Ketobacter alkanivorans: one gene and its partner. The protein of the gene in region 1 interacts with the protein of each later gene in a pairwise test. Links are inferred from orthologs where the notes say so. Each region holds a gene or a part of one and is shown on either strand. Other genes may lie near its edges. The genes, in order: Kalk_RS04815 and clpA.

The links.
Region 2: the proteins of Kalk_RS04815 (region 1) and clpA interact in binary tests that used the Escherichia coli proteins (3 or more experiments, as listed by UniProt). The link is inferred for Ketobacter alkanivorans from one-to-one orthologs.

Annotation. Positions count from the first base shown.
Region 1 is NZ_CP022684.1:1,138,273-1,143,889, forward strand. Bases 2,274-5,617 are described here. They hold Kalk_RS04815 (response regulator), read left to right. Parts: upstream 2,274-2,606; coding sequence 2,607-5,417; downstream 5,418-5,617. Other genes in these bases: cysM (cysteine synthase CysM), read right to left, coding at 2,274-2,435; acpS (holo-ACP synthase), read right to left, coding at 5,433-5,617. Also shown: 23S rRNA (uracil(1939)-C(5))-methyltransferase RlmD, read right to left, coding at 1-716; Kalk_RS04805 (3'-5' exonuclease), read right to left, coding at 724-1,539; more of cysM, read right to left, coding at 1,542-2,273. UniProt on the Escherichia coli protein: Member of the two-component regulatory system UvrY/BarA involved in the regulation of carbon metabolism via the CsrA/CsrB regulatory system. Phosphorylates UvrY, probably via a four-step phosphorelay.
Region 2 is NZ_CP022684.1:4,903,895-4,912,705, forward strand. What follows is about bases 846-3,806. They hold clpA (ATP-dependent Clp protease ATP-binding subunit ClpA), read left to right. Parts: upstream 846-1,175; coding sequence 1,176-3,437; downstream 3,438-3,806. Other genes in these bases: clpS (ATP-dependent Clp protease adapter ClpS), read left to right, coding at 846-1,122; infA (translation initiation factor IF-1), read right to left, coding at 3,519-3,737. In the rest of the region: Kalk_RS21100 (cold-shock protein), read right to left, coding at 180-479; more of clpS, read left to right, coding at 781-845; Kalk_RS21120 (arginyltransferase), read right to left, coding at 3,953-4,666; aat (leucyl/phenylalanyl-tRNA--protein transferase), read right to left, coding at 4,775-5,488; trxB (thioredoxin-disulfide reductase), read right to left, coding at 5,507-6,460; Kalk_RS21135 (alanine dehydrogenase), read left to right, coding at 6,629-7,696; Kalk_RS21140 (DNA translocase FtsK), read left to right, coding at 7,900-8,811. UniProt on the Escherichia coli protein: ATP-dependent specificity component of the ClpAP protease. It directs the protease to specific substrates. It has unfoldase activity. The primary function of the ClpA-ClpP complex appears to be the degradation of unfolded or abnormal proteins.

The DNA of each region.
Region 1 (5,617 bases):
GGCTGTAGATACAGCTGCAGGTTATGTTGCTGGCAGAAACTCAAAATTGCAGCCTGATCCTGATCAGTCAACGGCTCCATGTGGCGCACAATGATGGCGACAGCATCATCCCCTTTTGCTACTTCAATTTGGGGAATGGTACTGCGCGCCTGCAGTGACATGACCAGCTGCTTCAGCTCTGGAAACTTTAGGCCTACTTCCTCGGCCAAAACATGACATTGATCAATCTCAGCCAGGAAGCTGTTGCGTTTCTCTCGAAACCCCACCAGCACCGACTCTTTTTTGGCTACGTACTTAACACCCAAGCGGGCCTTGCGACGATAGCCATATATCGGGCCGGTCAACGGAGCCAGCACTTCCTCGGGCTGCAGCTCACCGAAATGCTGCAACTGCTCCATTAACACGCCCTGCTTCATTGCAATCTGCGCTTGTGGTTCCATATGTTGCAAACTGCAACCACCACAGAGATGGGCCTGAGCACACTGGGGTTGAACTCGCTCTACACTGGGCTGCAGCACTTCCACAGTGCGGCCTTCATCAAATTTGCCACGTTTCTGTGTATAAACAAATTTAACCGTCTCACTGGGCAAGGCACTGTCAACGAATACGGTTTTTCCTTTTATACGACCAATACCACGACCATCATGGCTCAGCGCAGTTATCTGTAATTCCACCGGATCAGCCGGCAGGGTTTGCTTGCGTCTTCTTCTGGCCATGTACTGCTTAACCTTCTTTTACTGCAGACGATTGTTCACTGGATTCGGCCGTTACGCCTTCCCAGTGCTGTAAAAATTCTGTGAAATGCGGACGCGCTTCTCGCCGCAAGTAGTCTTTCACCATGTTCAACTCAGCTTGATAGCCATCGTCCATGATAACGCCACGTATCAATTGAAAGCGCAGATAAACCAGCCATGTATTCAATACATCCGTTTCACAGTAGTCGCGAATGCCTTTGATATCACCCTGCTGGAACGCATCCCACACCTTGGCGCCGCTCATCCCCATCTTGCCTGGGAACCCCAGCAAGGCCGCCATCTGATCCAAAGGCACAAACGCCCGGTTATTATAGAGTGCCATCAAATCCATGAGGTCTGTGTGGCGATCATGATAGCGGCTAAGATAGTTATTCCATTTGAAGTTCTTGTCATCATGACCCTGATCCCAGTATCGAGGGCTGGCCACTCCATGCACCAAAGCACGGTAATGCAGCACCGGTAGATCAAAGCCTGAACCGTTCCAGCTCACCAACGTAGGCGAATAACGTTCGATCAGGTGGAAGAACTTTTCAAGAATGGTTTTTTCATCCGCCTGCTCATCCCCCAGCGTCCACACAGCGATCTGATCACGGGAACGAAATACGGCGGATATGGCAACGATTCTCTGCAGATGGTGGCGCAGAAAATCATTGCCGGTTTCTTGCCTGCGCAAATTAAACATGGCTTCAGCGGCAGCGTTATCATCCAGCCCTTCCAGACCAAACAGACGGCGGCCACCGGCAACGTCGGGGACGGTTTCTATGTCAAATACGAGTACATTCATGATCAGGCCGGGTCGAAGACGCCAGTGGACAGATAGCGGTCGCCGCGATCACAAATGATCGCTACGATCACGGCGTTCTCTACCTGCTGCGATAATTGCAACGCTCCTGCAACGGCACCGCCGGAAGAAACACCACAAAAGATGCCTTCTTCGCTGGCCAGACGACGCATGGTCACCTCTGCATCTTGCTGTGCGATATCCAGGACCGTGTCCACGCGAGAAGCGTCAAAGATTTTAGGGAGATATTCCTCGGGCCAACGGCGAATACCAGGAATGGCCGCACCCTCCTGCGGCTGCAGACCTACGATCTGAATATCAGGTTTTTGCTCTTTCAGAAAGCGGGAAGTACCCATAATCGTGCCAGTGGTGCCCATGGAGCTTACGAAGTGAGTGACTGTACCTGCGGTGTCTCGCCATATTTCAGGGCCGGTGCTCTGGTAGTGTGCCAGGGGGTTGTCCTGATTGGAGAATTGATCCAGCACCACGCCTTTACCTTCCTGCTGCATCTGCTCGGCCAGATCCCGCGCACCTTCCATGCTCTGCTGTTTGGTTACCAGTATCAACTCGGCACCGTAAGCGCTCATGGCTGCCCGACGCTCGGCACTCATGTTATCGGGCATGATCAACACCATTTTGTAACCTTTAATCGCCGCCGCCATGGCCAAGGCGATACCTGTGTTGCCGCTGGTGGCTTCAATCAGAGTGTCCCCGGGCTTGATGAGGCCACGCATCTCAGCGTGCTGAATCATGCTGAGAGCTGGTCGATCTTTAACCGATCCGGCAGGGTTATTACCCTCCAGCTTGACCAGAATGGTGTTGCTGGTGTTCCCAGGTAAACGCTGTAACCTCACCAAGGGAGTATTACCTACAAAGTCTTCGATCGTGGGATAATGCATTGTTCTGATTAATTGTTTGCTCAAACGGGGGCCTATTGTACCCTGCACGGGGGGTAAGCGCCTATCATTACCGCCAATTTATGCCGCAGTCCACGGCAGGCAAGACATCATTGGAATTAGGGATAAGGAGAAGATGGCATATACTGTTTAAAAAGCCATCGGTCATAACACGTGAAACTGAAACAACACTTTAACCTCTTGAAAGGCCTGGGTTTGCGGTCTCGAGCCCTATTGATCAGTTCCATCCCTGTCTTGGTGATCGGACTGATACTGGCCACCCTGTTTACCGCCCAACGCTTCAAAGAGCTGGATGAATCCCTGCTGGAGCAGGGGGAGATGATTTCCGCAGCCTTTGCCCACGGCATCTTCGAAAGCATGACTCAGCGTCAGGGCCATACGGTGCCCTTCTATGCCCAGCGAATTCTGGAAGAGGACAATGTTCGCTCTGTTGCCATTCATGAGGTGGATGGCACCCTTATCACCCGCGCCGGGCCGAAGATGCGCCCCCTCGCAGAGGGCGTGAGCCTGCTACCCGCTCCAGACACAACAACCGCCACAGGCCGCCTGACGGATTCCACCCTACGGGTGATACACCCTATCTACCCTGCGTCGTCGTATCATCCACTGGCAGGCGGAGACGCTAACGCGGGCTGGCTGGAAGTGGAAATTGACCGCTCCAACCTGATCATCGCCAAATATCGCAGCCTGCTCTACACCACCTTTTTGATTGTGTTGGCGCTGGCCATCAACACGGTGATTTCTCTGCGCTTCTCCAACAGCATCGGCGATGTGGTCGACGGGATCAAAAAAGCGCTTGAAGACATGAGCGAAGGCGATCTGGAGGTACGACTTGAGGAGGACGCCTACGGCGAGCTGCGCGAACTGCAAACCGCACTGAACCAGCTGGGCTCGTCGATTCTGGAAGGCCAGCAAGAGCTGCAACAAAACGTAGATCAAGCCACAGAAGACCTGCGAGAAACCCTGGAAACCATTGAGATCCAAAACATTGAGCTGGATTTGGCCCGAAAAGAAGCGCTGGAGGCGAGCCGCATCAAGTCCGAGTTCCTGGCCAACATGTCCCATGAGATCCGCACGCCTCTAAACGGCATCATTGGCTTCACCAACCTGCTGCTCAAAAGCGATATTTCTCTCACCCAACGCGACTACCTGGATACCATTCAGAAATCATCCGAAAGCCTGCTGTCCATCATCAATGACATCCTCGACTTTTCGAAAATTGAGGCGGGCAAACTGGTACTGGATCAGATCCCGTTAAATTTCCAGGAGGTGGTAGAGGACGTGCTCACCATGCTGGCCCCCATGGCCTATGAGAAGCACCTTGAACAGGTCAGCCTGTTCTACTCCGATGTGCCCACAGGGGTTATCGGCGATCCACTACGCTTGAAGCAGATCCTTACCAACCTGGTGAACAATGCCATTAAGTTCACCGAACATGGCGAAGTCGTGATCCGGGTAATGCTGGATGATCAAAAAGATGACATGGCCACCATCAAGGTGACCGTGTCGGATACCGGTATCGGCCTCACCAAAGAACAACAAAGAGCGTTGTTCAGCGCCTTCCGGCAAGCCGATACCACCACCGCTCGACGCTTTGGTGGCACGGGGCTTGGACTGGTTATATCCAAGCACTTGGTAGAGCAAATGCGTGGCGGAATCGGGCTGGAGAGCGAGCCTGGCCAGGGCTCTACATTCTGGTTTACCTTCCGCGCCAAAGTGCACAACCGCGATGCGACCTTCACCCCATTGATCATCAACCAGAGCTGTAAAATTGCTATTTGCGACGTTAATGCCACGGTGCGAGCCAACCTGCGCAACACCCTGCAGAAGCGCAAGATCGAAGTTGTAGAATATTCCGACATGGGGGCACTCACCAACTTGCTGCGCTCCAATGACAGCGCACAGCCACAAGCGATCATTGTTGGCGTCAATGCCCAGAAGCCTCTGTACACCGATATCACCCAACTCTCCAAAATGAATCAACATGGGATTCCGCTGATTCTGCATGGTAACCCGGCTGATCAAACCACCCTTGCCGAGTTACTGGATGGAAAGCAGTTACCTCTTATCAGCAAACCCCTGTGCCAACAAAAAGCCTACGAAGTACTGGGTGGCCTGCTTGACTCAGACGCATTCGAAACGGGCAAATCTAACGTCCAAAACAACCCGCTACTTCTGGGAAGTATGACAGCCCAAGACCTGCGCATCATTGCTGTTGATGATAACGCGGCCAACCTGAAACTACTCTGTGCGTTACTGGAGGATCTTGATGTATCCGTAACCGCGTGCGACAGCGGCATCAAGGCACTGCAACAATTTGAACAACGCGAGTTCGATCTGGTGTTGATGGACATCCAAATGCCAGTAATGGATGGCGTAGAAACAGCACGCCGTATTCGCTCCATGGAAGGGCGCGACAAACACACCCCCATCATCGCCGTAACCGCACACGCCCTGGCCAGTGAGAAACACACCCTGCTCAATTCAGGCATGGATGACTACGTAACCAAACCCATCAACGAAGCCCAGCTGATTCACATTATTCACAAATGGACAGGCGTCAACCTCCACGCAGAAAACGAACGGAAGGTTGAACACACAACAAATGACACTCAGGACGCAGCAGTAGACATGAAGCTAGGCCTGAAGCTGGCGAACAACAAAGCAGATCTGGCGGAAGAGATGTTAGAGATGCTGTTCAACTCCCTGCAGAAAGACAAGGAAACCATCCGAGTTCTGCTGGAAGACGAAGATTACGAGACCCTACAGGAGGTCGTGCACAAACTCCACGGTGCTACTCGCTATACGGGTGTCCCAGTGCTGCAGGAAGCCTCCTTGGTACTTGAAGAAAGCCTGAAGTTGAAAAAACTTGAAACCGTGCACGTACTCAGTAACGCATTGCTGAACGAAGTTGATCGAGTGATTGAATGGTGCGAGCAAAACAGGGACATGGTAGCCCCGTAACATGTAACCTGGGCCTCAGGACTCCAAAATCACAAATGCCACAGCGTGCTCTTTTTCATCCGAGAGAGAAAGATGAACCCGCTGCACTCCCATTGAAAGGGCTCGCTCCTGGGCCGGACCACTCAGTTCGATAAACGGGGCACCCTTTTCATCATTACTAATACAAACATGTTTCCAGGTTATCCCCTCCGCAAAACCGG
Region 2 (8,811 bases), 3.8 Mb from region 1 along the record:
GAACAGCCTTTTTCTTTTTTAGGGTGCAGGGTTGGCGAACGTTGGTTTCAGCAAATAGCCCAAACCTCGCCATCTGTCTGAAATTAATCAGATAAATGTGCGATTTTGAAACCTTTAAAGCGTTTTACAGTCTAAAATAACAAGACACCCTCGGGGAGGGTGGTTGTTATTGAGATTGATTAAACGGCTTCGGCGTGGATCGTGTGGTGCAACTCAGTCGCACCAACTGGATCGTCGGCGTAGGTTTCCTGTTCGGAGGTGCTATCTTGATCTATACCGATAATCGCGATGTTAACGGCATGAAGACCTTTTGGCGCTTCCCTTTCATCGTAGGTAACTTGCTGTCCCGCTTTCAGGCTTCTGTACCCATCCATGCAGATGTAGGAGTAATGAACAAACAAATCTTCTCCACCTGTGTCCGGACGAATGAAGCCGTAACCCTTGGCGTTATTGAACCATTTCACTTTCCCGGTTGCCATAACTCAAGTCCTTCTGTTGGGACTACCTCAGTGTCGGTAGCCATAAGTCAATTGTTATTATTTTTTACTGTCGAGGTACAAACACTAAGAAATGTACTTCGCAGACGTGATTTGTGTTAACTTTTGTTAAACACAAGCCCCAATCATCATGATTGTGAAGTATTAGTCAAGTGTTTTTGCTGTTGAGCTGACCAGCGTAGCCCGAATATGGGTCAGTTATGAGGACTTAATATGTTAACCCCTGATTTTATGATTTCTGGTTATGAGTAAAGCCGAAGATCTTCTACTAACATTGAATAAGATGGAAAGCATGGGAGGCGAGCCATCCAGTCCGGATACGGAGCTTGATGACGGCATTGCGGTTGAGGAATCGAAGCCGGATCTGGCACCGCCGCCGCTGTACAAAGTAGTGATGCTGGATGATGACTTTACGCCGATGGAATTTGTAGTAGACGTGTTGCAGTTGTTCTTTGGCATGAATAGAGAGCAGGCCACGCAGATTATGTTGACGGTACATACCCAGGGAAGAGCCAGTTGTGGCACCTTTACCAAGGATGTTGCGGAAACTAAGGTGGCGCAGATAATTAAGTTTGCAAGGGAGAATCAACATCCCTTGATGTGTGAAGTGGAAAGGTTTCAATAGACCGGTTTGTCCACGGGTCGTTGTCGATATTCTGAGGATGAAGGTGTAAAGAGATGTTAAGCAAAGATCTGGAAGTCACATTAAATCTGGCATTCAGAGACGCTCGTACCAAGCGTCATGAGTACATGACTGTTGAACACCTGCTGCTGGCATTGCTGGATAATGAAGCCGCATCAACAGTTCTGAAAGCCTGCGGAACCGATCTGGACGAGCTTCGTTCAGATTTGGCCAACTTTGTGGATGAAACCACACCACTGATTCCCTCTAGCGACAGCGATCGCGAAACCCAGCCTACGCTTGGTTTTCAGCGCGTGTTGCAGCGGGCCGTATTCCACGTGCAGTCTTCCGGCAAGAAGGAGGTCACCGGTGCTAACGTGTTGGTGGCAATCTTCAGTGAGCAGGAAAGCCAAGCTGTGTATTTCCTCAAAAAGCAAAGTGTCGCCCGTATTGATGTGGTGAACTACATCGCTCACGGGATCTCCAAGGTGTCTGATGAAACTCACAACCTGGAAGATCACAGTCACGATGTGCATGAGGATGACCAGGTTTCAGAAGGCGCCGGTAAATCGCCACTGGAGGCCTACGCCAGCAACTTGAATGAACAGGCTATGGCAGGGCGAATCGATCCTCTGGTGGGGCGCGATGAGGAGGTCGAGCGCACAGTTCAGATTCTGTGTCGTCGCCGCAAAAATAACCCTCTGTTAGTCGGTGAACCCGGTGTCGGTAAAACGGCAATTGCCGAAGGCCTTGCCAAGCGTATTGTCGACAAAGAAGTGCCCGACGCTATCGATGATTGCGTAGTGTTTTCGCTGGATCTCGGTGCGTTGCTGGCTGGTACCAAATACCGTGGTGATTTTGAGAAGCGCTTCAAAGCCTTGCTGGCCGAGTTGCAGAAGAAGTCTAACGCCATCCTGTTTATCGATGAGATTCATACCATCATTGGTGCAGGCGCTGCGTCTGGCGGTGTGATGGATGCTTCGAATCTGTTGAAGCCGATGCTGGCTTCCGGTGACATTAAGTGTATTGGTTCCACAACATTCCAGGAATACCGCGGCATCTTTGAGAAAGATCGGGCGTTGGCTCGACGCTTCCAGAAGATTGATGTAGTGGAGCCAAGCGTTGAAGATACTTTTGAAATTTTGAAAGGTCTTAAGTCGCGCTTCGAAGAGCATCATGATATCAAGTACTCTAACAAAGCGCTGAAAGCGGCTTGTGAGTTATCGGCCCGCTATATTAACGATCGGCACTTGCCTGACAAAGCCATTGACGTCATTGATGAGGTCGGTGCTTATCAGCGTTTGTTGCCACCCAGCAAGCGTAAGAAGGTAATCTCGGTTGCCGATGTAGAAGCGATTGTGTCCAAGATTGCGCGCATTCCTCCAAAAACGGTTTCTGCCAACGACAAAGAGCTGTTGTCGAATCTTGAGCGCGATCTGAAGATGGTGGTGTTTGGGCAGAATGATGCAATTGATGCGCTCTCAAGTGCGATCAAACTGGCTCGGGCTGGTTTGAGTCATCCCGATCGTCCGATTGGATCCTTCCTGTTTGCCGGCCCTACTGGGGTAGGTAAAACTGAGGTTACCAAGCAGTTGGCGAAAGTCATGGGTATGGAGCTTATCCGCTTCGATATGTCTGAGTACATGGAGCGTCACACGGTGTCACGTTTGATTGGTGCGCCTCCGGGGTATGTAGGTTTTGATCAGGGCGGCCTGTTGACTGAAGCCGTCACTAAATCGCCCCATGCGGTGCTGCTGCTGGATGAGATTGAGAAGGCTCACCCAGAGGTGTTTAACCTGTTGCTGCAAGTGATGGATCACGGCACCCTGACTGACAATAACGGCCGCAAGGCGGATTTCCGCAACGTTATCCTGGTTATGACCACCAACGCCGGTGCAGAGTCGGTTGCTAGAGCCTCTATCGGCTTCACGCAGCAGGATCATACTACTGACGGAATGGAAGCCATCAAGCGCATGTTTACACCTGAGTTCCGCAACCGTTTGGATTCCGTTATTCAGTTCCACAACCTGGATATGGAAATCATCAAGGGAGTGGTGGACAAGTTCCTTACAGAGCTTCAGGCCCAGCTGGATGATAAGCGTGTTATGTTGGATGTGGATGACGCTGCGCGTAATTGGCTGGCAGAGAAAGGCTACGACAAGGATATGGGTGCCCGCCCGATGAATCGTTTGATTCAGGAGAAGCTGAAACGTCCGCTGGCAGAGAAGATTCTGTTTGGCGAGCTATCAGAGAATGGCGGTACCGTTCATATTTCCGAAGAAGACGGCGAGCTGATATTCGATACAGAGCCTGCCTGATAAATTTAAGCACAATCACAAACGACAAAAACGAGCCTACTGGGCTCGTTTTTGTTTTGAATGCTTTTTAGCTGAAGCTTATCAGCGTACGCGGTAAGTGATGCGGCCCTTCGACAAATCGTAAGGTGTCATCTCTACTTTCACGCGATCACCGGTGAGTATGCGAATGTAGTTTTTGCGCATCTTTCCGGAAATGTGGGCCGTTACAACGTGCCCGTTGTCCAGTTCCACACGGAACATGGTGTTGGGAAGGGTATCAGTAATGGTACCTTCCATTTCAATGGAATCTTCTTTCGACATCCAGTGATATCCTCTCAGTGCATGGGTAATGCAGTCGGTTTTTGGGCAGTCGAGCTGCCAACGAGGCGTGAATTTTGCCGTAAAAGCAGGCATTTATCAAAGCTAAAGTGGCTTTATTGTGGCTTAGGGAATATTCAGCGGCGTAGGCGGGGTTTAAAATGCTCGAGGTTTTGATTATAACTGTTTGAAAATATTGGATTTAATGAAATATTTCATTAAAGAGAAACCGACACCCAGTGGTTGTTAACATACATCTCAAGCGGGCGATATTCGGTTTTATACTTCATTTTTTGGCAGTCTTTTATCCAGTATCCAAGATAAAGTGCGGGTAAACCCATTCTTTTGGTTTCTTCGATCTGCCACAAAACCGCCATTACCCCCAGGCTGCGTTTTGAGCTTTCGGTGCAGTAATAGGTGTATACCGCAGAGAGGCCATTTTCCATGATGTCGCTGACCGCTACCGCCAGCAGCTTGCCTTGGGGGTCGCGAAACTCGAAAAAACAGGTCTTGCCCCAATCGCTGAGCAAAAAGGATTCATACTGCTCCGGGGTGGGGGGGTACATGTCGCCATCACGATGTTTGGCCTCGATGTAGCGCGCATAGAGTTCGTAGTGCTCATCATTGAATTCTGCAGGCACTTGTTTAATGGAGAGGTCGCTGTTTCGATTCCAGATGCGTTTGTGCTTGCGAGACAGGTGATAGTGCTCCACTGGGATGCGCACCGGTATGCAGGCAGAACATTGACGGCAGTGAGGTCGGTACAGGTAGTTGCCGCTGCGTCTGAACCCAACTTCGGACAGTTCGCTGTAAAGGTTGTGATCAAGGTTGGCTTTCGGATCGGCAAACAGGGTGATAGCGTCATTGCGAGGCAAATAACTGCATTGATGTAATGGAGTAACAAAAAATTTTACTGCTGCGAGATCCGTCATATGCCTAATCGCAAAAGCCTTAAAAATCTTATGGTTAAGTGGCCGGTAGGCACTCATACTAGTGCATTAATACAGTATTAAACGAATTACCGGATGTTTCCAGTGTCGCTAGACACAATGTTGCCAGTTCAGTGACCATTTTGGCTGAACGGTGGTGCGCAAATCATCAATTACAGGAACATGTTGCTGCAGCATGGCTTTGAACTGGTGGCGGGGGATGTTGGTAGAACCGAGGCTAACCAGATGAGGGTTTTCAACCTGGCAGTCAATAAGCTGAAAGCCCCAGCACTTGAGTTGGTTTACGAGGTGAACGAACGCCACTTTGGAGGCGTCTGTTTGGCGACTGAACATGGATTCGCCGAAGAATATTTTGCCCAGCGCAATGCCGTAAACGCCCCCCACCAAATGATCTCCCTCCCAGGACTCCACAGAGTGGGCGTAGCCAAGCTCATGCAGGTGAATGTAGGCGTCAATCATTTCAGCAGTGATCCAGGTGCCGTCGCTGTATTGCCTGGGCTCTGAGCAGGCCTGAATAACCTCGGGAAACGCTGCATCCATGGTGACGTGATAGCGCTGTTTGCGCAGGGTTTTGTTCAAGCTGCGGGAGATGTGCAGTTGATCGGGGAACAATACCGCTCGGGGGCTGGGGGACCACCAAAGTATGGGTTGGTCGGCGTCGAACCAGGGAAATATGCCCTTTGAATAAGCATCAACAAGACGCTCAGGGGTTAAATCTCCACCGGCGGCCAGCAGACCGTTGGGATCACCCAGTGCGTGCTCGATAGGGGGGAAGTCCTGGGTATGAAAGCCCAGGACAGGGATCTTGATCACAGGCAGCGGTTAACTGTTTTCATCCAGAAACTTTTCGGCGTCCAGCGCCGCCATGCAGCCGAATCCGGCAGAGGTGATGGCTTGGCGATAAACGTGATCGGTGACGTCTCCTGCGGCAAATACGCCTTCCACGTTGGTGGCGGTGGCATTGCCTTCGATGCCGCTTTTGATCTTCAGGTAGCCGTTTTCCATATCCAACTGGCCTTCGAAAATGCCGGTGTTGGGGGTGTGGCCGATGGCGATGAATACGCCCTGCAGATCGATGTCTTTGGTCTCGCCGCTGTCGACATGCTTGATGCGCATACCGGTAACGCCCATGTCGTCGCCCAGAACTTCATCGAGGACATAGTTGAGCTCAAGAGTGACGTTGCCGTTGGCAGCGCGATCCAGCAGGCGATCCCGCAGTATTTTCTCGGAGCGGAAGGTCTCGCGGCGGTGAACCACGACCACTTCTTTGGCAATGTTGGCCAGGTACAGGGCTTCTTCTACGGCGGTATTGCCGCCGCCAATGACGGCGACTTTCTGGTTACGATAGAAAAATCCGTCGCAAGTGGCACAGGCGCTTACGCCCTTGCCCTTGAAAGCTTCTTCGGAATCGAGGCCCAAATAGCGGGCAGAGGCACCGGTGGCGATAATCAGGGCATCACAGGTGTAGGTGGCGCTGTCGCCATAGAGGGTAAACGGGCGCTTGCTGAGATCGGTTTTATTGATGTGATCAAACAGGATTTCGGTTTCGAACCGTTCTGCGTGCTGCTTCATACGCTCCATCAGCTCAGGCCCCTGCACACCATCCTGATCCCCAGGCCAGTTGTCCACTTCGGTGGTGGTTGTGAGCTGTCCACCGGGTTGGATCCCTGTGACGATGACGGGGTTGAGGTTGGCTCGCGCAGCGTAGACCGCAGCAGTGTAACCGGCGGGGCCGGAGCCCAGTATTAGAAGGCGGCAGTGTTTGGTTTCGCTCATTAAATCGATGTCCAGTTTGATGGCACAGGTGTTGCCGTGATGTATGGATTGGTTTGCACACTTATACTTAATTTACCACGTTGCAGGCAAATAGTTCCTGTAAATCAGCAGAATAGGGGCTGGCTATAATGGGGTATAGTGCTGATGTACATTTGGATGGATTCTACTATGGCTAGGCTGTTAACGATCGGTGTGCCCAAGGAAACTAAACCCATGGAGGCGCGGGTAGCGCTGGTTCCCCATGCGGTGGCTGAGTTGGTGAGTCAGGGGTTTACAGTGTGGGTGGAGCATTCTGCAGGTGAGCTCAGCGGTTATCCTGATGCCCAATATCTGGCAGCCGGGGCCCGCATAGCAAGCAGTGCCAACGAGCTGTTTGCGCAAGGCCAACTGATTGTAAAAGTGAAAGAGCCGGTGGCGGGGGATCTGGCGTTGCTGCAGGCGCACCACCTGCTGTTTTGTTTTCTGCATCTTGCCCCTAACCCTGCGCTGAGCCAAAGGCTGTGTGATATCGGGTTAACCGCGGTGGCATTCGAATCCGTGCAGCTGGGGCAGCGGTTGCCTTTGTTGGCACCCATGAGTGAAATTGCAGGTCGGGTGGCGGTGCAGGCGGGCGTTCATTATCTGCACCGATCCATGGGTGGAAAAGGGGTTCTGCTGGGCGGGGTTGCCGGGGCGGCTCCGGGCAAGGTTGTGGTCGTTGGTGCCGGGGTGGCAGGCCAGAACGCTGCCAGAGCGGCGGCTGCCACCGGCGCGCAAGTGGTGGCGTTTGATCGCAATGGCGATGCATTGCGCGCAATCGAGGCCATCGCCCCCAATATTACCGGTATGTATTCTTATCAGGAGGCCATTGCTCAGGCTATGGTGGATGCAGATTTGGTGGTGGGGGCGGTGTTGGTGCCGGGGGCCAGGGCTCCTCACGTGGTGTCTCGAGAGATGGTGCGGGCCATGCCCGATGGCGGCCTGATCGTGGATATATCCATTGATCAGGGCGGTTGTGTTGAGACCATCCGTGCCACCGATTATCGTGATCCGGTGTATACCGAGGAGGGTGTGTTGCATATGGGGGTGACCAATATGCCGGGCGCTGTGCCACGTACCGCTTCTGAAGCGCTCTCTGGTGCTATTTTATCCTACGTTCAGCGTTTGGGGATCGGGCAACTGCGGGAATATCCTCCATTAAGTGATGGAATCAACGTTTCAGTAGGTAAGATTGTCCTGCCAGCTCTGTTAGAATAGTCCCTTGAAAGTGGATATTGACGCTTACACTAATTTCTTAAGGTCAATTGTGAGAAGTTTGTGCAAATGGCTGATTTTTCGCTAAAATAAAGCTAATTTATTATCCTGAATAGGGTCATCTTTTGAAAAAAGAACAAGCCCAGAGACAAGTGGAACCCGCTCCCTGGATCGTGTTGTTAGTGCGTGGCGTGCGTGAAGGAGCAATGATCGTGCTCTTTTTCATGTCCCTCTACCTGATGATCGCGCTGGCATCCTTTGATGTTCATGATCCCGGCTGGAGCAGCCTGGGCAGTGGTCGCAGCATTCACAACCTGGGCGGCCGCGCTGGAGCTTGGTGTTCTGATGTCTTGATGTCGCTGTTTGGATACCTCGCGTATTTGTTCCCGCTGTTGATTGCCTACCGGGCCTGGCTGGTATTTCGGGATATAGACAAGCAGTGGAGCTGGCTGATGGCAGGCCTGCGCTTCCTGGGCTTTGCCATGACCATGGTGGCGGCGTCGGGTTTGGCTTATATCCATTTCGATGTGGCTCCTGGGTCCTTGCCGGACATCGATTCCGCCGGACGCAACGCTGCTGGCGGCATTCTGGGGATTGAAGTTGGCAGCGCTGCCTTGCATGCCTTAAATACACTGGGCTCGACGTTGGTCTTGCTGGCGTTGTTTTTGATCGGTCTTACCATGTTTGCCGATGTGTCCTGGATTGGTGTGATTGATGGAACCGGTAAAATTTCCATCAGCATTTATGAATGGTTGAGCACGTTAAAAGAGAAATGGCAGGCACGCCGCGACGCTCGCGAAGAATCGAACGCTAAAAAAGCGCAGGAGAAAGCCGCAAAACTGGCGATTAAGCAACGTCAGGAGGCGCTGAAGAAAGACAAAGCCAAACAGGAGGTGCGTAAACCCCCTGTCATCGAGCTGCCCAAGCCTAAACCAGAACCCAGTATGCGCGCAGAAAAAGAGCGTCAGAAGAGCCTGTTCGATAACCCCGTTACCGGTGATCTTCCCGCCATAGCGTTACTTGATGCGCCCGATAAGCAAGGCAAGAAAGGGTTTTCCGCTGAGACGTTGGAAAGCATGTCGCGACTGCTGGAGATCAAGCTGCGGGACTTTAATGTA